Regions from separate parts of the Vibrio sp. TRT 17S01 genome, predicted to be linked through region 2. Evidence: predicted binding sites of a transcription regulator. Region 2 holds the regulator's gene; each other region holds the start of a gene.

Region 1 (5,234 bases), 110 kb from region 2:
TTTTTTGGATTGTTTTTATGAACTCATTGTTAGGTGTTATCGCGATATTTGCTGTTGCGTGGCTGCTTTCTGCCAATAGAAAGAGCATTAACTATCGAACCGTTTCATTGGCCTTTGCTCTGCAAGTCTCTTTTGCATTGTTGGTTTTATATGTTCCTGCGGGCAAAGAAGCACTTAACAGTGTTACTGGCGCCGTATCGAATATGATCAACTACGGCCAAGAAGGGATCACTTTCTTATTTGGTGGCTTGGCGACAGGTGGCTTTACCTTTGCCATCAACGTACTAGGTATCATCATCTTTTTCTCTGCTCTGATTTCAGGTCTTTACCATATCGGACTGATGCCTAAAGTGATCAACTTGATTGGCGGCGCATTGCAACGTTTATTGGGTACTGGCCGCGCTGAGTCACTTTCGGCAACTGCGAATATCTTTGTCGGTATGATTGAAGCGCCTCTTGTGGTGAAACCTTACCTGAAACATATGAGCGACTCTCAGTTTTTCGCGGTCATGACTTGTGGTTTGGCTTCCGTTGCTGGTGGCACACTCGTTGGTTATGCATCACTAGGTGTGGACTTGAACTACTTGATCGCCGCTGCCTTTATGTCTGCGCCTGCCGGTTTATTAATGGCGAAAATTTTGATGCCAGAAATTGAGCCTGCGATTGAGCAGTCATCAATGGAAAATGTCGAGATCCCACGAGCAACCAACGTGGTTGAAGCGATGGCAGATGGTGCGATGTCTGGCCTTCGTATTGCAGTTGCCGTGGGCGCAACCTTACTGGCGTTTGTATCAGTGATTGCATTACTTAACGGCCTGTTAGGCTGGGTGGGAAGCTGGTTTGGTATTCAATTAAGCTTTGAGCTGATCTTAGGTTACTTGTTTGCACCAATCGCATGGTTACTCGGTATTCCATGGAATGAGGCCGTCACAGCTGGCTCTCTGATTGGTAACAAAATTGTGGTTAACGAGTTTGTTGCTTTCATTCAGCTGATGGACGTTAAATCGCAATTGAGTGCTCACTCTCAAGCGATTGTGACCTTTGCCCTTTGCGGTTTTGCGAACATTTCTACCATGGCGATGTTGATTGGTGGTCTAGGTAGTTTGGTGCCAGAAAAGCGTCCGTTCATCTCCAAATATGGCTTCAAAGCAATTTCAGCAGGTGTACTGGCGAACTTAATGAGTGCTTCAATTGCAGGTGTAATTTTAAGCCTGTAGCACGGTGTCATTCGTTAGAATTAAAAAAGGGTTGATGTTTCGCATCAACCCTTTTGTGTTTTTAAGGAATTACTTTTTGGTGTGGAATTGTTCACACGCCATCATGGTATTTTCAATTAGCGTTGCAACAGTCATTGGGCCGACACCACCAGGGACAGGGGTAATAAAGCTAGCGCGCTCTTTTGCATTGGCATAGTCAACATCACCAACAAGCTTGCCGCTTTCAAGGCGGTTAATGCCCACATCAACCACAATCGCGCCTTCTTTAATCCACTTTCCTGGAATGAAGTTGGGCTTACCAACGGCAACCACAACCACATCTGCTTGGCGCACATGGCTTTCGAGATCTTTAGTAAAGCGATGGCATGTCGTGGTTGTGCAACCTGCAAGTAGCAATTCTAATGTCATTGGACGACCAACGATATTGGATGCCCCAACAATCACCGCGTGTTTGCCTCTAAGCTCGATATTGTATCGATCAAGTAAAGTGATGATGCCTTTTGGTGTACATGAACGTAACTTAGGGATGCGTTGAGCTAAACGACCAACGTTGTATGGATGAAAGCCATCTACGTCTTTTTCAGGGATGATACGTTCAAGAACGTGTGTCGCGTCAATGCCTGCAGGCAGGGGAAGCTGAACCAGAATGCCATCAATTTCACTATCTTGGTTGAGCTCGTCAATCAGTGCCAACAATTCTTCTTCCGAAGTTGATGCAGGAAGATCAAAGGATTTAGAAACAAAGCCAACTTCATCACAAGCACGACGTTTACTACCAACGTAAACTTGAGAAGCCGGATCTTCACCGACTAAGACCACCGCAAGACCCGGTGCACGTAATCCTGCTTCGACGCGCGCTTTTACTCGCGCAGCAACTTCAGATCGAACAGTTTGAGAGATGAGAGTTCCATCAATGTTTTGAGCAGTCATGACTTTCCTTTGAAAAATAGAATAGCGGAATTTATTTGTCGCGCATTGTCGCAAAAAAATCAATGAACATCTATAAGCAAACGTTTGCTTTGAGTGTTTTTTGGACGCCTCAACGCTCCTTGCCCTTTTTTTAGGCATTCAGATCAGAATGTTAGATAAAGCGATTGATTTAACAAATTGAACTCGTATAATTCTGTCCCTGTAGCGCGCCCTTAGCTCAGCTGGATAGAGCACGTCCCTTCTAAGGATGTGGTCGTAGGTTCGAATCCTACAGGGCGTGCCATTTATTCTAAAGCCCCGATAGCTCAATGAGTCATCGGGGCTTTTACGTTTCTGGCGTTTAGCTCAGATTCAAAAAGAGCGCCTAAGTGGCGCTCTTTTCGTTTTGGTGTTTAGTTGGTCTGTGCTGCCGTTCTTCTCGCTGGGTGATTGATGAAAATCGCGACAATGGCGGCGATAGCCAGTGAGAAGCAATAGTAGGAGTTCGCTACGATCTCAATGGGTGATAGCTTGAATACGGAGCCGAGTAGCAATATTTGCGCACCGTAAGGTAACATTCCCTGCATCACACAAGAGAAGATATCCAACAAACTGGCGGAGCGTCTTGGCGTTACATTGTGTTCTTCAGCCAGTTGGCGCGCAACGCTGCCCGAAACGATAATCGCCACGGTATTATTTGCGGTGCATGCATTCACCATCGCAACCAAGCTCGCAATACCAACTTCACTCGCACGACCATTTGCTTTGGCAGAGTGTGTCGAACCAAAAACTCGGATCATGCGACCAACCAACTGAGTAAGAAAAGCCAGCCCACCTTGGCGACGCATCAGCTCACTTAAGCCACCAATCAACATTGAGAGCAAGAATATCTCTTGCATGCTGCCAAAGCCTTCATAGATGTCTTTACCAAAGTCAGTTAGCGCATAGCTTTCCGTGCTGATTAGGCTCACGCTACCTGCAAGCAGAATCCCGATGGTAAGCACGATAAACACATTGAGGCCAGAAACGGCGAGAATTAAAATCGTGATATACGGCAGCACTTTAAGCCACTCAATAGGCCCAGTTTCCGGTGTTTGGGTTGCCGTACTATTGAAGGCGAAGATAACCAGCGCAAACAGAGCAGCAGGAATGGCGATGCGGACATTCTCTTTAAACTTATCGCGCATTTCACAACCTTGGGAGCGGGTTGCTGCAATGGTGGTATCGGAAATAATGGAAAGATTATCACCAAACATTGCGCCACTTAACACCACTCCTGCTGTAAGAGGTAGGCTCATGCCTGCCGATTGAGCAATGCCTAAAGCGATAGGGGCAACAGCTGCGATGGTGCCCATTGAAGTGCCCATGGCGGTGGCAATAAAGGCTGAAATCAGGAAAATACCCGGTAGGATCATGGTCGCTGGAATAGCGGACAGACCAAGGTTAACCGTTGCATCAACACCGCCCGATGCTTTAGCTACAGCGGCAAAGGCGCCTGCCAACAGATAGATCATGCACATGGCGATGATGTCTGGGTGGCCAACGCCACGCATAAATTGTTCAATCGCGCGGTTAAGTGACTCTTTACTTAATACGATAGCCAGAATGATGGCGGGAAGTACGGCGATAGGTGCCGGTAACTGGTAGAAAGCAAATTCAACGCCCTGTAAAGATAGGTAGGTTCCAACGCCAATAAACAGTGCTAGGAACACCACTAAGGGCATGAGGGCTATCGCCGAGGGCGCAGCAGATTGAGTTGTGTTTTTTGAGCCAGACATTCAAATGCGCTAAATAAATGATAAGGGCGAGCAGACTAATCTGACTGGCGGATGTTGTCAACGTCTAGACGTCTAAATGTCTATATGCTTTTGGGTGAATACGAACGATCGATATCCGATTTGTCCGACATAAAACTTACGGCAGTTTGTGGCGATTTTTTATGCAGACTCTGCTAGTCTTATGCACATAATTCAATATAACGAAAATTAAACATGTATCTGAAATTATTACATGAATCAGATTGCGCATCGCTGCTGGATTTTGAAAGTGAAAACCGAAAATGGTTTGAGCAATTTATTCCGCCGAGAGAAGGGGGATTTTACTGTTTTGAAGGGGTGCGTAGCCATGTGCTCGACTTTCTTTCAGACTATCGACAACGTCAATGTTTACCCATGCTGGTGTGTGGTACTGAAGGTGAAGTGATAGGACGCGTGAATTTACACAGTTTGTGCATGGAAACGGCTTCTGCTTATTTAGGCTACCGTATCGGTGAGCAATACACGCGCCGTGGTGTGGCATCATTTGCGGTTAATGAAATTCTGCAACAAGCACGCCGAATTGGTCTTAAAAAAATCGTTGCTTTTGCGGCTACCGATAATATTGCCTCACAAAAAGTTCTCGCAAACAATCAATTCCTGAAAGGAGAGTGCGTAAAAAACTACGCGCGATTAAACGGGAAAGCGATTCATTGCTATAAATACACTCTCCAGTTATAAACGATTTATCTTGAATAAAAATGGAGTTTGGTGTGATGGAAACGGCACGTTTACGCTTGCGACAATGGAAAGCACAAGATCGCGAAGCTTTTCGTCTGATGGGCGCTGACCCACAGGTCATGCGTTATTTCCCAGCTTTGCTGAGTCATGATGAATCAGATGCGATGGTGCAGCGAATTTTTGACATTATTGATCAGAAAGGCTGGGGCTTTTGGGCCGTTGAACTGAAAGAAACGAGAGAGTTTATTGGCTTTGTCGGACTGCACCAACAAGCACAAGACAGCGGTATTCCCAACGCTCCTTTGGTTGAAATTGGTTGGCGCTTGGCTCAGCCTCATTGGGGAAAAGGTTACGCACCGGAAGCGGCTCAAGCAGCGCTCAAGTTTGCTTTCGAACAACTCAATCTTGATACCGTGTATGCTTTTACTGCGTTGCCTAATCAGCCTTCGCAACAGGTGATGATGAAACTGGGGGTGAAGAACCTACAACAAGATTTTAATCATCCTAAACTTCCGCAAGGCCATCCATTACAGCGACACTGTCTGTATGCCATCAAACGTAGCGATTGGCGTTAACCAGTAATCTACGATATAAAACGAGTCCAGAAAGGGCT
Region 2 (5,234 bases):
CAAACAGAGCGCTATTGGCATGAAACGCTTGGAACTATCTGGCAAACACTTCGCGATTGGGCTTCTGATTACGAAGAAAAAGCGCTGGAATCTTCTCAAAGTAACGTTTAATCCATAGATTAAAAAACAAAAAGCCGAAGCAAATGCTTCGGCTTTTTATATTATTTGATTCATACCTTGGTATTAATCACCAGCAAACATGTAACCTTCACCATGAACGGTAACGAAAATTTGTGGGTTCTTCGGATCAAACTCCATCTTCGCACGCATACGGCGGATCAGAACATCAATCGTACGGTCATTTGGTGCATCAACACGGTGACTGATCATATTCAAAATACGTTCGCGACTAAGGACTTGGTTAGGGTACGAAGACAGTGCGACAAGTAATTCGTATTCTGCTTTGGTTAATTTGACGGGTTCGCCATTTCGGCTCAGAGCTCGACGCTGAATATCAAACGTCCACTCTCCAAAACGCACCACATTTTCATCTTGCTTCTTCGCGTCATCTCGCTCAGAGCCATTTCGAGCATTAGATATACGCCATAATAGGTTCTTCACTCGAACCAATAGCTCACGCAGCTCAAAAGGTTTTGTTACGTAGTCGTCTGCACCCATTTCGAGGCCAACGATTTTATCAATGCTATCCGTGCGTCCTGTCACCAGGATAATCCCAATATCAGACTGACTGCGAAGCTCACGAGTAAGCATCAGACCATCTTCTCCTGGAAGATTAATGTCTAACATAACTAGGTCAATTTCATTGGCCTGTAGCATCTCGCGCATTTTTTCACCACTATCAGCCTCGCTGACAGAGTAACCTTCATTCTGAAAGTAGCCTGCCAGTTTACTGCGAGTGACCGCATCATCTTCAACTACTAGTACGTGATAGCTCATCTACACTACTCATATTGTATATGGAATTATTTGCCGTTATATTCTATTCATAATTCGTAACATATCTAGCTTTTATCATTCTAAAATCAAGAAAGGTGATTTTTTCTTGATTCAGAACAAATGTCGACCAACGGTTCATATTTTCGAATAATTGGGCTTTATTTGTCACAACACATATTACCGCTATTCATTTTTATTCGTTAAACTAACTATATACCGATACTAGGAGTCGCGCATAATGCAAGAAATCAAGGCGTTTAATGAAAAGCGAGCAGAAATATACTGGTGGCTATCAAGTGTGTTTGCTAGAGAGCTAACAGAAACAGATATTGAACAATATCATTCACCAGAAATTCGCGCTTTTTTGACTGGATTGGGCGAAAACGAAAGCTTAAAAACCGCGTCAGACAAGTTGATTGACGCTCTAAACCGCTTAATGGATCGCGAAGATGCACAGTTAGAATTAGCGGCAGACTTTTGTGACATTTTCTTGAAGTCGGATAAGGATTCCGCCCTACCATATGCATCTATGTACGTGGGTAAATCCGGTCTTTTAAATGATGAGCCAGCTAAAGAAATGCAAACCATCATGGAGCAGCACGGCATTGCTATCGATAAAAACCTAAATGAACCTGCTGACCATATTGCTATTGAACTCGACTTTCTCGGCAACCTGATCATTCGTTCTAATGAGCTTGAACAAGAGCGCCACATGGAAGAAGCACTTGCAGAACAAGAGCAATTTATTAAGAAACACATTCTAAATTGGACACCTCAATTTAGTGATAAGTGTCAGTCTTTGGACGAATTTGGTTTTTACGCTGCGATTAGCCAACTAACCATTGCATTTCTTGAGTTAGATTGCGTTTATTTAGCTGGTAACTAATCAAGTCAGCTTTATGGTTAGTTAAATTGTGATTTAAGCACGAGCTTAATTGCTATTTTTATTTGCCAGTGAGAATTTGGCGGTCTAAAATCGAGACCGCAAACGATAAAAACGAATAATGTAAAATACAAACCGCTCTTTAAAAGCGGTTTTTGTGTTTCTGATACTTTCTGCCAAATTATTCTAAAATCAGAATAGAGATTTGTGGCAGTCATCGACAGGACAAACCTATGGCCACTATAAAAGATGTAGCTCGCCTTGCTGGCGTATCTACCACCACCGTTTCTCATGTGATCAACAAAACTCGATTTGTTGCTGAAGCGACTCAAGAAAAAGTGATGGAAGCCGTCAAGGAGCTAAACTACGCTCCGAGTGCGGTTGCTCGTAGCTTAAAATGCAACACGACTCGCACGATCGGTATGCTTGTTACCCAATCTACAAACCTGTTTTTCTCAGAAGTGATTGATGGCGTAGAAAGTTACTGCTATCGCCAAGGTTATACACTTATCCTGTGTAATACAGGTGGTATTTACGAAAAACAACGAGATTACATTCGTATGCTTGCGGAAAAGCGCGTAGATGGCATCTTGGTGATGTGTTCTGACCTAACAGAAGAACTGAGTGAAATGCTCGATCGTCACGCTGACATCCCAAAAGTAGTGATGGATTGGGGCCCAGAAAGCTCGCAAGCTGATAAGATCATCGACAATTCTGAAGAAGGTGGCTACCTTGCCACGAAATATCTGATTAACCACGGGCACACAGATATTGCTTGTCTCAGTGGCCATTTTGAAAAAGCTGCCTGCCAAGAACGTATTCTAGGCTACAAACGCGCGATGAAAGAAGCCAATTTAGCCGTCAATGAAGACTGGATCCTTGAAGGTAACTTTGAGTGTGACACTGCGGTATTGGCTGCGGATAAAATTGTCGCCATGGACAAGAAACCAACTGCAATATTCTGCTTTAATGACACTATGGCATTAGGCTTAATGAGCCGCCTTCAACAGAAAGGAATCCGCATTCCTGAAGATATGTCTGTTATTGGCTATGACAATATTGAACTTGCAGAGTATTTCTCGCCACCACTCACAACCGTTCACCAACCAAAGCGCCGTGTTGGTAAAAACGCGTTCGAAATATTACTGGAACGAATCAAAGACAAAGAACATGAAAAACGTGTTTTTGAGATGCATCCCGAAATTGTCGAGCGAAATACTGTTAAAAAAATCAATAGCTAGTAACTTTGTACTGTTCGGTATCGGCTTTTTCTGCCAACCAAACACAACAAACAAGTAAATATCTGAATTAAGATCACATTTAGACCATCAGAGTGTGATACTTACCTCAAATATTATTTATTCTTTAGTGGAATAAATTAAGCCACGCACAGGGCAAACCAATCCGAAAGGATGGGACGCAAAGCCTCCGGCCTACACAGGAAACTGCAAGGTAGCGGGGTTGCCGATGGCAAAAATGCAAACTGTTAACTCCTTACTGACAATACATCTGCATTATTTTGCTAATCTCTCGGACCTGCATTGGTGGCGTATAACTATACACCGAGAATTTACAGCATGGATAAACCAGTACTAAAAGACTCAATGCGACTCTTTGAACAACTAGGGCGCATAAAATCTCGTTCAATGTTTGGTGGCTTTGGAGTTTTCGCAGACAGCACTATGTTCGCATTGGTGGTAAACGATAAGTTACACATCAGAGCAGACGAGCAGTCCGCGGAAATGTTTAAATCTCAAGGGTTAGAGCCTTATGTTTATAAAAAACGCGGCTTCCCGGTTGTCACTAAATACTTCGCTATGCCAGAAGCATGGTATGACGATAAAGAACGTATTATCTCTCTAGCTCAAAAAGCGCTAGTCGTTGCAAAACAAGAGAAAACAACTCAAGCGAAGGCTAAACCTGAACGCTTAAAAGATCTTCCTAACCTAAGACTTGCTACAGAGCGCATGCTCAAAAAAGCAGGTATTGATTCAGTCGAGAATTTGGAAGAGAAAGGCGCAGTAGAAGCGTTTAAAGCGATTCAGCAGACTCATTCCTCAGATGTCAGCATTGAACTGCTGTGGGCTTTGGAAGGAGCAATTAAAGGCACTCATTGGTCGGTGATCCCTCAAAACCGACGTGAAGAATTAATGAGTAGCTTGAAGTAACTCTATATTGACCAATAAAAACCAGCGCTCGTCGCTGGTTTTTTATTATTTGAAATTTTTTGCCCCTCTCCCTGTTCTAATAGCTTAGTACTACCATTTAAAACTAAATGCTATTGTTACTTTTTTATGTTTCTTTTTTTGTTAATTGAGCCAATTGGTCATGGGAGCTATCTGTATGAATAAAAAACTCATTCTTGGTGTATTACTGGTTGTGACCATCATATTTCTGGCAATGAATTTCGGCCAACATCTCACACTCGAAAACGCAAAAGCTCAGCAGCTTGAACTAGCAAACTTTATTGAAAACAATTTCTTCATTGCAGCAACAACCTATTTCTTTGCCTATGTTGCCATCACTGCCTTTTCTATTCCTGGAGCGGCAGTGGTGACATTGCTTGGCGCCGCTTTATTTGGGTTTTGGACTAGTTTACTGCTTGTCTCATTTGCCAGCACGATCGGTGCGACGCTCGCCTTTTTGAGTAGCCGCTTCTTATTACGAGAGTGGGTGCAAAGTAAGTTTGGTGATAAGTTGACTGCAATTAACAATGGGGTTGAAAAAGACGGGGCATTCTACCTATTCTCTCTACGTTTAATTCCAGTTTTTCCTTTTTTCCTCATAAACCTACTAATGGGGTTAACACCAATCACAACGTTGCGATTTTATTTGGTAAGCCAACTTGGCATGCTCCCAGGAACGGCCGTCTACCTTAATGCAGGTACACAGCTTGCGCAAATTGAAAGCCTATCCGGTATTGTTTCTCCATCAGTCTTAGTTTCTTTTGCTCTGCTTGGCTTATTCCCAGTCATTGCTAAATGGATCATGGCGAAAATTCGCGTCTCACCTTCAGCGGAGAATGGAAAAGCGTAGTGAAAATCTACATTGCCAAAAACCCAACCGAAGCTCACATTCTGTGTGAGCTTTTAAAAACTCAGAATGTCTCTTGTGAGGTTAGAGGAGAAGGTATCTTTAGCTTGCAAGGCGAATTACCTATATCACCAGAGACCAATGCCTATATATGGTTACTTGCCCCATCCAAACACACTTTAGCTCTATCAATTATTGAGGAGTACGAAGCGCAGAGAAACAGCAATGCACCTAGCTGGTATTGCCACCTGTGCGGGGAGGAGAATGAATCACAATTTGGTTTATGTTGGAACTGTGGAGCGTTACCGGAAAGTCATTGAGCTACAATTTGCTTTTGAATAAAGGCAATGGAGTGATTGTTAAATTCGTCAGAGCGCTCAACATTACATACATGACCACAATCGGGAATCTCAAGTAAATG
Region 3 (5,234 bases), on a different contig from region 2:
AATAACACCTTCCGGTGTAAATACTTCTTCTTCGATCAGTGTTTCGGCAAGCTCCTCAATCTCAAAGCGGTTTTGGTTGAAAATCTCAAGGGCTTGCTGTTCCCCCTCTATTTTTGTACCCGCTATTTTTTCCAGCTCTGCGCTTGTGAGTATGCACTCTATAAGCGCACCACTGTATTGAGCAGGAAATCGGATTGTCCGTAGCTCCGCATCCCATGATTGAATGTCAGGAAATAAGATTGACTGATTCACGTTAAATACCTTCTAAGTTCTTACGCAATTCTCGTAAAACTTGTTTTGTACCTGGCCTTAATCCTCGCCACAACATAAAGCTTTCTGCCGCTTGACCAACTAGCATGCCAAGACCATCATAAGCCGCTCCTGCGCCGCTCTCCAAAGCCCATTGATTAAAGACAGTTTGACCAGAACCATACATCATGTCGTAGGCATAGGTATGTGTAGCGAATATGTGGTTGGAGATCGCTGGTACATCACCACTTAAACTTGCAGACGTCGAATTAATCACTACATCAAAGCTGTCTGTAATGTCTTCCATCGCTACAGCCTCTATTTTCCCGAAAGGGGAGAATAACTCTGCAAGTTGCTGCGCTTTAGCAAGTGTGCGGTTGGTGATTATAATTTGAGATGGTTTTTGATCGATTAATGGTTTGATAACACCTCTTGCCGCGCCCCCTGCACCGATCAGTAATATTCGTGCGCCTTCAAGGGGAACTTGATGTTGTAGTAAATCTTGAACCAACCCTTCCCCATCGGTGTTATCACCAATGATGTCACCATCATCCAGCTTCTTGAGTGTATTCACCGCGCCCGCAAGCTGAGCACGTTCTGTCAGACGGGTTGCAAACTGATACGCTTCTTCTTTAAATGGTACGGTAACATTGCAACCTTTACCGCCCGTAGCAAAAAACATTTTAGCAGCACTGGAAAACTCGCCAACAGGCGCCAACTCAGCACTGTAGATCAATGGTTGATTTGTTTGACGAGCAAATAACGCATGAATAAAAGGCGATTTACTGTGTCCAATCGGATTACCAAAAACGGCATAACGGTCTACTTGCTGTGTCATATCCTTACCTACCAAAATGCAAAAGGGTCAACTTAACTTAGTTGACCCTATCACTATTTCATATCAGGAGGAAAGTGTTACCAATCTCGTGGTTTGAGGTAACGCTCGTAAAGCTCAGCTTCAGCGGAACCTGATTCAACTTGATAACCATATTCCCATCGAGCTAAAGGCGGCATCGACATCAAGATAGATTCTGTTCGTCCACCACTTTGCAAACCAAATAGCGTTCCGCGATCATAGACTAAATTAAATTCCACATAGCGGCCTCGGCGATACAGCTGGAATTGACGCTCACGTTCTCCATAGGGTGTCTCTTTACGGCGGTCAACGATTGGCAGGTAAGCTGCTGTGTAACCATGACCAACGGCTTTTATGTATTCAAAACACTTGTCGAATGGCCACTGATTTAGATCATCAAAAAATAGGCCACCGACACCTCGTGTTTCTTCACGGTGTGGCAAGTAAAAATACTTATCACACCAAGCTTTGTGTTCAGAGTAAACATCATGCCCAAATGGTTCACACAGCTCTTTTGCTGTGTTATGCCAGAATTGGCAGTCTTCTTCAAAGGGGTAGAATGGCGTTAGGTCAAACCCACCACCAAACCACCAAATTGGTGCCTCGCCTTCTTTTTCGGCAATGAAGAAACGCACGTTAGCGTGAGAAGTGGGCACATAAGGGTTTTTGGGGTGCATGACTAAGGAAACCCCCATCGCCTCAAAACGGCGCCCAGCCAACTCAGGACGATGCGCTGTCGCTGAAGCTGGCATTTCTTTTCCAACCACATGGGAAAAGTTCACACCACCTTGCTCAAAAATGGCACCTTCACGCATGACACGAGATCGACCGCCTCCTCCTAGCTTATCTCCCGGCTCTCGATGCCAAGCATCTTCGATAAACTCCGCTTGGCCATCCTCTTGCTCCAATTGATGGCAAATGGTGTCTTGGAGCTCCATTAGAAACTGTTTTACGGCGTGTTTATCGATTGTTGACATGCTTTCCTTACCTTAAAAATGCAGAGTTAACCCTGTCTTAATATTTGGGATGTTTTGGCGTCGCGAATTTCACTGGGTTTGTTACGACCACTGGTTTCACCATGTAAGATCGCCACAAGTCGCTCACCTAATTGCAATTCAACTTCTTCTGTCGTCATACAAGGAGGTTGCCCAGTAAGATTGGCACTGGTAGAGGTTAGCGGCTTTCCAAACGCATTACACATTTTTTGCACCAAAGGATGATCCGTTACGCGCACTGCAATTGAATCAAATTGCCCAGAAACCCAATGAGATACCTTATCACTACATGGCATAATCCAAGTCACAGGGCCAGGCCACGTAGCTTGCACGGTGCTTAGCTGCTCAGCGGTCAACTGGGTTTCATCAATATATGGCAATAGCTGCTCGTAGCTGGCAGCAATCAAAATGAGACCTTTTTCTACTGGACGCTGCTTAAGAGTCAGCAATTTTTGGATGGCTTCAGGGTTGTCCGGATCACACCCTACCCCAAATACCCCTTCTGTCGGGTAGGCAATTACTTCTCCTTGTTGGAGTGCGTTGAGTGCTTGTTCAAAATTATCCACCAAGTACTTCCTATGTCTTTATTCGCTGTTATGTTGTTAAGTTTACAAATAATCAACCAAAGAGACTAAATCTATTTGTTTATAAAATGTATCAACCTAAATTAGACCAAGCACGCAAACGTTTGCTTAAGGCTAAAAACCCCGTATAATGCCCACAAAATTTATCTGCTCACCCAATTTTGTAGCTTGAAGGAGTTTGAGATGAAAGTCGGTATCATCATGGGTTCAAAATCTGACTGGCCAACCATGAAGCTGGCCGCTGACATGCTAGATCAATTTGGCGTACCTTACGAAACAAAAGTAGTTTCTGCACACCGTACTCCTCAACTTCTTGCCGATTATGCTTCCAGCGCTAAAGAGCGTGGTATTAAAGTGATTATTGCTGGCGCTGGCGGTGCCGCCCATCTACCGGGTATGGCTGCTGCATTCACGAGTATTCCCGTACTTGGCGTTCCCGTACAATCACGAGCTTTAAAAGGCATGGACTCTCTACTTTCAATCGTACAAATGCCCAAAGGTATTGCTGTTGGAACTCTTGCCATTGGTGAAGCAGGTGCTGCAAACGCCGGGATCCTAGCGGCGCAAATTCTCGGCATTCATGATGAGGCTATTATGGCTAAAGTTGAAGCTTTCCGAAGTGAGCAAACGGAGACCGTACTTGCCAATCCAAACCCAGCCGAGGATTAATCCCATGCATGTACTGGTTTTAGGTGCTGGTCAACTCGCTCGAATGATGTCATTGGCAGGAGCTCCACTCAATATTCAAATTTCCGCTTACGATGTCACAAGCGGTCATGTGGTTCACCCACTCACTCAACATATTCTCGGTCACAGCCTAGAAAACGCTATTGAACAAGTGGATGTGATCACTGCTGAATTTGAACATATCCCACATGATGTACTTGGTGTTTGTGAAGCGAGTGGTAAGTTTCTACCCAGCACAGAAGCAATTAAAGCTGGCGGCGACCGCCGTTTAGAAAAAGCACTTCTTGATCACGCACATGTGCGTAATGCCAAATACTATGTCATCCAAACACGCGAAGACTTTGATCGTGCGATAGAGCATGTGGGTATGCCTATGGTGCTCAAAAGCGCTTTGGGTGGTTACGATGGTAAAGGCCAATGGCGTTTAAAAGAAGCCACCCAAACCGATGCCATCTGGATGGAAATGGCGGAATGTATCGCAGCGACACCGACACAGGCAATTGTTGCTGAAGAGTTTGTTCCATTTAGTCGAGAAGTCTCTTTGGTGGGCGCACGAGGTAAAGATGGTACCGTTGAAGTCTATCCACTGGCAGAAAATATCCATACAAATGGGGTGTTGAGTCTGTCAACGGCCATCGACGCACCTGAGCTACAGGCTCAAGCACAACAAATGTTTACTGCTGTTGCTGAGAGTTTAAATTATGTGGGCGTACTGGCATTAGAATTCTTTGATGTAGACGGTTCTTTGCTAGTGAATGAAATTGCACCACGCGTACACAATTCAGGTCATTGGACACAACAAGGGGCAGAAACCTGTCAGTTTGAGAACCACCTACGTGCTGTGTGTGGCATGCCTTTAGGCAGCACAAAACTGATCCGTGAAACGTCGATGATTAATATCCTTGGCGAAGATGCGTTACCAGAAGCGGTATATCACCAGCCAGGGGTACACGTTCATTGGTATGGTAAAGAAAAACGTACTGGTCGTAAGATGGGACACATTAACGTATGCGGTGACTATTCTGGTGAGCTTCAACGACGCTTAAATGCATTAGCTCTTTCTTTAGGTATTGATAAATTTCCAGCTCTAAAATAAAGACATCCGTGACATCCAATAAAAAGAGATGCTTTAATTAAAGCATCTCTTTTTTTGTTTAGCGTTGAGATATTTGCTTATAAAGTGCGGCGTAATACGTTTCAGGATCATGATGTTGTTTCATCTTGTCCAATAGCGTATTGGGGTTACTAATGAGACTACGATCATCAAACACAGCTTTCACACGCTCTTTAATACCATCAATGATGATACGTCGGTGCTCTTCTCGCGATTGATTAGAAGTGACCACTATTTCTTTAAATTGATTTTGTTCTACCGGAATCAATAGATCTGAGTAGTTAATTTCAGGTAATGCTCGAACATCCGTAGTAATTACAGGCAAACCTGCAGCTTGCATCTCCAACACAGAATAACCATAAGTATCCGCCCACGTTGGTAACAAACCAACATGATGATTCTTGATCATTTCAATAACCTGTTGATTAGGGACTTCTTTTAGCATTGTCATAGAAGGGTGATTGTCGATTATCTTTTCCACACGACTATGAAACTCAGTGCTATCATCAAATTTACCTAACGCATAGTTACTACGTAAATCAAAGCTACCTATCAAGGTCAACTTAAAATCCGAATGTCCAAGAATTCCCTCATTTACTAATTCATCAAAGGCAAGTACAGCTTCGGCTCCACCTTTTCGGTAAAAATCGCGTCCAATATAGATAAACTCAAGGCAGTCATTAAAATTCTTTTCGACACTATTATGGATTAGTTCTTGAGGTGCATGGGTAACCGTCAGCTTATTCGCT
Region 4 (5,234 bases), on a different contig from region 2:
AAGTCACATACCATGGCCCTGGCCAGTTAGTTGCCTACTTTTTGATTAATCTCCGTCGGAAAAAACTTGGAGTAAGGGATCTGGTTACTCATATTGAAAACCTAGTGATCAATACTCTGAAAACGTACAACATCGACTCAGCAGCACGCCCTGATGCACCCGGTGTCTATGTCGATGGTAAAAAAATCTGTTCTCTTGGGTTAAGGATCCGTAAAGGCTGTTCTTTCCACGGACTGGCCTTGAATGTAAATATGGATCTCTCCCCTTTTCTGCGTATAAACCCTTGCGGCTACGCAGGAATGGAAATGGTTCAAGTCAGCCAACTTGGCGGCCCTGATAGCGTAGATATCGTAGAACAACAATTAATCAAAGAACTCGTTGCACTACTTAGTTACGAGCATATTGAATACAGCACTGAAGCACCTGTTGTAGGTAAAGAAGCATGAGCAAACCAATCCAAATGGAAAAAGGCGTTAAATATCGTGACGCTGATAAAATGGCACTAATTCCCGTAAAGAATATGCCAACAGAGCAAAAAGAAGTCCTGCGCAAGCCTGACTGGATGAAAATTAAGTTGCCAGCAGATAGCCAGCGTATTCAAGACATCAAATCCGCCATGCGCAAGAACCAACTGCATTCGGTTTGTGAGGAAGCATCTTGCCCTAACCTTGCTGAGTGTTTTAACCACGGTACGGCTACTTTCATGATCCTTGGCGCGATCTGTACTCGCCGTTGCCCGTTCTGTGACGTTGCTCATGGTCGTCCGCTTCCTGTTGAAGCTGAAGAACCGAAAAAGCTAGCGAAAACCATCGCAGACATGAAACTTAAGTATGTAGTCATCACTTCCGTTGACCGTGATGACTTACGTGATGGCGGTGCAGAGCACTTCGCTAACTGTAACCGCGAAATCCGCGAACTCAATCCTCACATCAAGATTGAAACTTTGGTTCCTGACTTCCGTGGTCGTATGGATGTGGCACTTGATCTGATGAAAGACAATCCGCCAGATGTTTTCAACCACAACCTAGAAACAGCACCTCGTCTGTACCGGAAAGCTCGCCCTGGTGCGAACTACAAGTGGTCACTACAATTGCTGCAAAAATTCAAAGAACAGCATCCAAATGTACCGACTAAGTCAGGTCTGATGATGGGTCTTGGTGAAACAAAAGAAGAAATCGTCGAAGTACTGAAAGATCTTCGTGCACATGGCGTAACCATGCTGACCCTAGGCCAATACCTCGCACCAAGCCGTCACCATTTACCAGTAGAACGCTACGTTCCACCTTCTGAATTCGATGAGCTGAAAGACATTGCATTAGAACTTGGTTTCACCCACGCAGCATGTGGACCATTTGTCCGTTCTTCTTACCATGCTGATATGCAAGCACAAGGTATCGAAGTGAAGTAATCTGCTTAATATCGTAACTAAAAGGGCTGATCTTTGATTAGCCCTTTTGTTTTAAGTGAAACACTTGCTTGGATGAGCCGGATTTTATAGGCTAACGGTTATATGCAGGTATCCGTTCAGGATGAATGCTGACAATTAAGGAATAATAATATGAAAAAACTCGCTTTTCTGGCTATTGCCACTGCAGCGTTAATGGCAGGGTGTTCTTCAAATACACAGCAAGACAACTATCGCGAAGCCTCTTTTGAACTGTGTAATACGGAAGTGAATATCTACTCTGTTAGCGATGATGGTCGTGTGCGCATCGTATGTGCCGACGGCTCTAAATTTGCTCTGACTACAGAAAAGACGCTAGAGATCATGCGTGATATCAACATTGATTACTGCGATGGTGAGGGCCTAGGCAAGTTCAACGAAAGCCGCAAATACTACCAATTCCAGTGTAAGTCAGGCACGCTCCTCAGCATTTCAAAGTAAGCTGAATACCACAATAAAAAGGTTGATGTGAAAACATCAACCTTTTTGTTTTACTAGGCTAGATTCGAATAAAAATAAAGCTCCATCAAATGATGGAGCTTTTAACAATTTTCAAAGTAGATGAGTGAATTTCAAGAAGAATACACGAAGTTTGCGTGAGCAAATGAGTATATTCGACGCCGAAGTTCGCTTCACTCTACCAAGATAAATTATGCGTAAACTGGTAGACGTTTACAGATCTCAAGCACTTTTGCTTTCGTTGCTTCGATAACTTCCTCGTTGCCGATGTTATCTAGCACATCACACATCCAGTTTGCTAACGCTTTCGCATCTTCTTCAGTGAAACCGCGGCGCGTGATTGCTGGTGTGCCAACACGGATACCAGAAGTAACAAACGGGCTACGTGGATCATTTGGTACAGAGTTTTTGTTTACTGTGATGTTTGCTGCACCTAGTGCTGCGTCAGCATCTTTACCTGTAATATCTTTGTCGATTAGGTCAACAAGGAACAAGTGGTTCTCAGTACCGTTAGAAACGATTTTATAACCACGCTCTTGGAATTGACCAACCATTGCTTTCGCATTTTTCACTACGCGTGCTTGGTACGCTTTGAATTCAGGCTCCATTGCTTCTTTGAACGCCACAGCTTTACCTGCGATAACGTGCATTAGCGGGCCACCTTGGCCGCCAGGGAATACCGCTGAGTTCAATTTTTTGTACATCTCTTCGCCAGCATTAGACAGGATCAGGCCACCACGTGGTCCCGCTAGCGTTTTGTGCGTTGTGGTTGTCACAATGTGAGCATGTGGAACTGGTGTTGGGTATTCACCTGCCGCAATCAAACCCGCTACGTGTGCCATATCGACAAACAGGTAAGCGCCCGCTTTGTCTGCGATTTCGCGCATGCGAGCCCAATCGACGATTTGAGAGTAAGCAGAGAAACCACCGATGATCATTTTAGGCTTGTGCTCAAGCGCTAATGCTTCCATCTCGTCGTAGTTGATTTGGCCAGCTTCATCGATGCCGTAAGGAATAACGTTGTAGTGCTTACCTGAGAAGTTCACTGGAGAACCATGTGTCAAGTGACCACCGTGCGCTAGGCTCATACCTAACACGGTATCGCCAGGATTTAGCAACGCCATGTAAACTGCGCTATTTGCTTGAGAACCTGAGTGTGGCTGTACGTTAGCGTATTCACAGCCAAACAGTTTACATGCGCGGTCAATTGCAAGAGCTTCTGCTTTATCAACGTACTCACAACCACCGTAGTAACGCTTGCCTGGGTAACCTTCAGCGTATTTGTTGGTTAGCTGAGAACCTTGCGCTTCCATTACACGTGGGCTTGTGTAGTTTTCAGAAGCGATAAGTTCGATGTGTTCTTCCTGGCGAAGAGTTTCTTCTTGGATTGCTGCGAACAGTTCCGCATCGTAATCTGCGATGTTCATATCACGCTTAAGCATCTGTATCTCCTGACTCAGATTTGTACTGAAAGTTGCAAAAAAAACTGGCTTATGACCCATTAATCTACGCAAAACCATCCACGCAAACGTTTGCATCAAGCTAATGACGCGCATTCTACATAATTTGATCTAGGTCATAAAGAGAAAATTGCACATTTCTCTATGCAGTTTCTTCATATTAAACAACAAGGGCTTTCATGATGACACTTTTGTTTGTGGAAAGCAGGCACCACAAGTGTCAACTTCATCCTTTACACCCTGTAAATCGATAATTACATAGGTTTACCTTAATTTGACCTCTCAAGCTACCGAAAATGTCATCTTTTCCCTACTATGCAGGCAATTATTGATTAGTTTATTTTTATTTGATGGAAAAGCACTCAAGAAAAGAAGATTGGATCGCAATACTGACAGGGACATTTTTGGTCGCACAAGGTGTTTTTTTCCTGCAATCCGCAGAGCTGTTGACTGGAGGCACCGCAGGATTGGCACTTTTGGTCAGTCAATCCGGCGTTTTATCGTTTGGTTTACTCTATTTTCTCATTAACAGCCCATTCTATTTACTCGCGTGGAAACGCTTTGGTGCACGTTTTGCCTTCAATAGCGCGATTTCTGGTGCATTAGTTTCCATTTTTGCCGATCACCTTTATTTAGTGATCAAACTGGAAACTGTCAACGAGATCTACTGCGCACTCGCCGGTGGCCTACTTATGGGGCTGGGAATGTTGATCTTATTTCGCCACCGCTCAAGCCTTGGTGGATTCAATGTACTCTGTCTATTCATACAAGACAAAACGGGGATTTCTGTCGGAAAATCTCAGCTTGTTATTGATTGCTGTATCTTAGCCGCTTCGTTCTTCTTTGTTTCCCCTATGATTATTGGATTATCGGTATTGGGTGCCATCTTGCTCAACCTCGTATTAGCCATGAACCACAAGCCAACCCGCTACACGGTCAACTACGGCTAATACCGAATAACTCGATGTAAAAAGCCCGCTTGAAAGCGGGCTTTATTATTTGTGGTTTAGTGTGAAATTCGCGCTTTCACATCATGACTTAGCTCTTCATTCAACTCAGCTTCAACATGGCCTGGTGAACGAGTACCTGATGAAATCAAACGGTACATCGCTGGTATCACAAACAAAGTCACCAAAGTAGCAAAGCCCATCCCAAAGAAAATCACAGTACCTACCGCGACGCGACTCTCGTAGCCTGCCCCAGTTGAGAGGATTAGCGGAATCGAACCTGCAAGCGTTGTAAACGCCGTCATCAGAATTGGACGCAAGCGACGTGCAGAAGCATTTACAATAGCAGTTTCAAACTCAAATCCTCGGTCACGCAGCTGGTTGGCAAACTCGACAATAAGGATGCCATTTTTAGTTACCATACCAATCAGCATGATCATACCGATTTGGCTATAGATGTTGAGGCCTTGGCTCATCACAAATAACCCTAAGAAGCCACCAAAGACTCCCATCGGAACAGTGAACATCACCACTAATGGGTTCACAAAACTCTCAAATTGCGCCGCGAGCACTAAGTATGCCACCAGCAAAGCTAAAGCAAACACAACCGCAACACTTGATTGATTTTCTTTAAAATCTTTCGATTCACCAGAGTAACTCACCGAAATATCCCCCGGCAGCAACTCGATCGCTTGTTCATCTAAGTAGTCTAAAGCCTCACCAAGGGTGTAACCATCCGACAAGTTTGCGGTTACGGTAATCGACTTCTGTTTATTGTAGTGCGAGAGACGAATCGATGAGGCGACTTCCTCAATTTTGGTCACCGCATCCAGCGTGACCAATTCTCCCGAAGTGGTGCGCATGTAGATCTGGCTCAAATCCGCCGCATTATTGAAATGGTTTTCATCCCCACGCAGATAGACA

Evidence for each region. Region 2 encodes PurR, which represses purine synthesis genes. Its sites were predicted from a motif close to TNANGNAAACGTTTNCNTNA; they were not measured.
Region 1: the regulator PurR is predicted to act here: its motif matches at 2,220-2,239, upstream of folD (bifunctional methylenetetrahydrofolate dehydrogenase/methenyltetrahydrofolate cyclohydrolase FolD).
Region 3: the regulator PurR is predicted to act here: its motif matches at 2,777-2,796, upstream of purE (5-(carboxyamino)imidazole ribonucleotide mutase).
Region 4: the regulator PurR is predicted to act here: its motif matches at 3,424-3,443, upstream of glyA (serine hydroxymethyltransferase).

The regions. Positions count from the first base shown of each region.
Region 1 covers NZ_JBNJOG010000001.1:82,518-87,751, forward strand. Annotated here, with positions in the region: gene ACQEXS_RS00340 (NupC/NupG family nucleoside CNT transporter) at 18-1,217, shown strand; gene folD (bifunctional methylenetetrahydrofolate dehydrogenase/methenyltetrahydrofolate cyclohydrolase FolD) at 1,287-2,147, opposite strand; tRNA gene ACQEXS_RS00350 (tRNA-Arg) at 2,354-2,430, shown strand; gene ACQEXS_RS00355 (Na+/H+ antiporter NhaC family protein) at 2,540-3,904, opposite strand; gene ACQEXS_RS00360 (GNAT family N-acetyltransferase) at 4,118-4,621, shown strand; gene ACQEXS_RS00365 (GNAT family N-acetyltransferase) at 4,657-5,196, shown strand.
Region 2 covers NZ_JBNJOG010000001.1:193,166-198,399, reverse strand. Annotated here, with positions in the region: gene elyC (envelope biogenesis factor ElyC) at 1-111, shown strand, start outside; gene torR (two-component system response regulator TorR) at 184-897, opposite strand; gene torD (molecular chaperone TorD) at 1,136-1,783, shown strand; gene purR (HTH-type transcriptional repressor PurR) at 2,014-3,021, shown strand; cyclic di-GMP riboswitch class I at 3,164-3,249, shown strand; gene ACQEXS_RS00850 (TfoX/Sxy family DNA transformation protein) at 3,358-3,948, shown strand; gene ACQEXS_RS00845 (TVP38/TMEM64 family protein) at 4,124-4,816, shown strand; gene ACQEXS_RS00840 (DUF2007 domain-containing protein) at 4,816-5,133, shown strand; gene ACQEXS_RS00835 (alpha/beta fold hydrolase) at 5,127-5,234, opposite strand, start outside.
Region 3 covers NZ_JBNJOG010000017.1:949-6,182, forward strand. Annotated here, with positions in the region: gene ACQEXS_RS19170 (DUF1488 domain-containing protein) at 1-252, opposite strand, end outside; gene aroE (shikimate dehydrogenase) at 254-1,087, opposite strand; gene hemF (oxygen-dependent coproporphyrinogen oxidase) at 1,165-2,082, opposite strand; gene ACQEXS_RS19185 (L-threonylcarbamoyladenylate synthase) at 2,109-2,666, opposite strand; gene purE (5-(carboxyamino)imidazole ribonucleotide mutase) at 2,868-3,353, shown strand; gene ACQEXS_RS19195 (5-(carboxyamino)imidazole ribonucleotide synthase) at 3,358-4,467, shown strand; gene ACQEXS_RS19200 (glycosyltransferase) at 4,526-5,234, opposite strand, start outside.
Region 4 covers NZ_JBNJOG010000015.1:3,650-8,883, reverse strand. Annotated here, with positions in the region: gene lipB (lipoyl(octanoyl) transferase LipB) at 1-446, shown strand, start outside; gene lipA (lipoyl synthase) at 443-1,408, shown strand; gene ACQEXS_RS18365 (hypothetical protein) at 1,559-1,885, shown strand; gene glyA (serine hydroxymethyltransferase) at 2,095-3,345, opposite strand; gene ACQEXS_RS18355 (YitT family protein) at 3,714-4,313, shown strand; gene vexH (vibriobactin export RND transporter permease subunit VexH) at 4,370-5,234, opposite strand, start outside.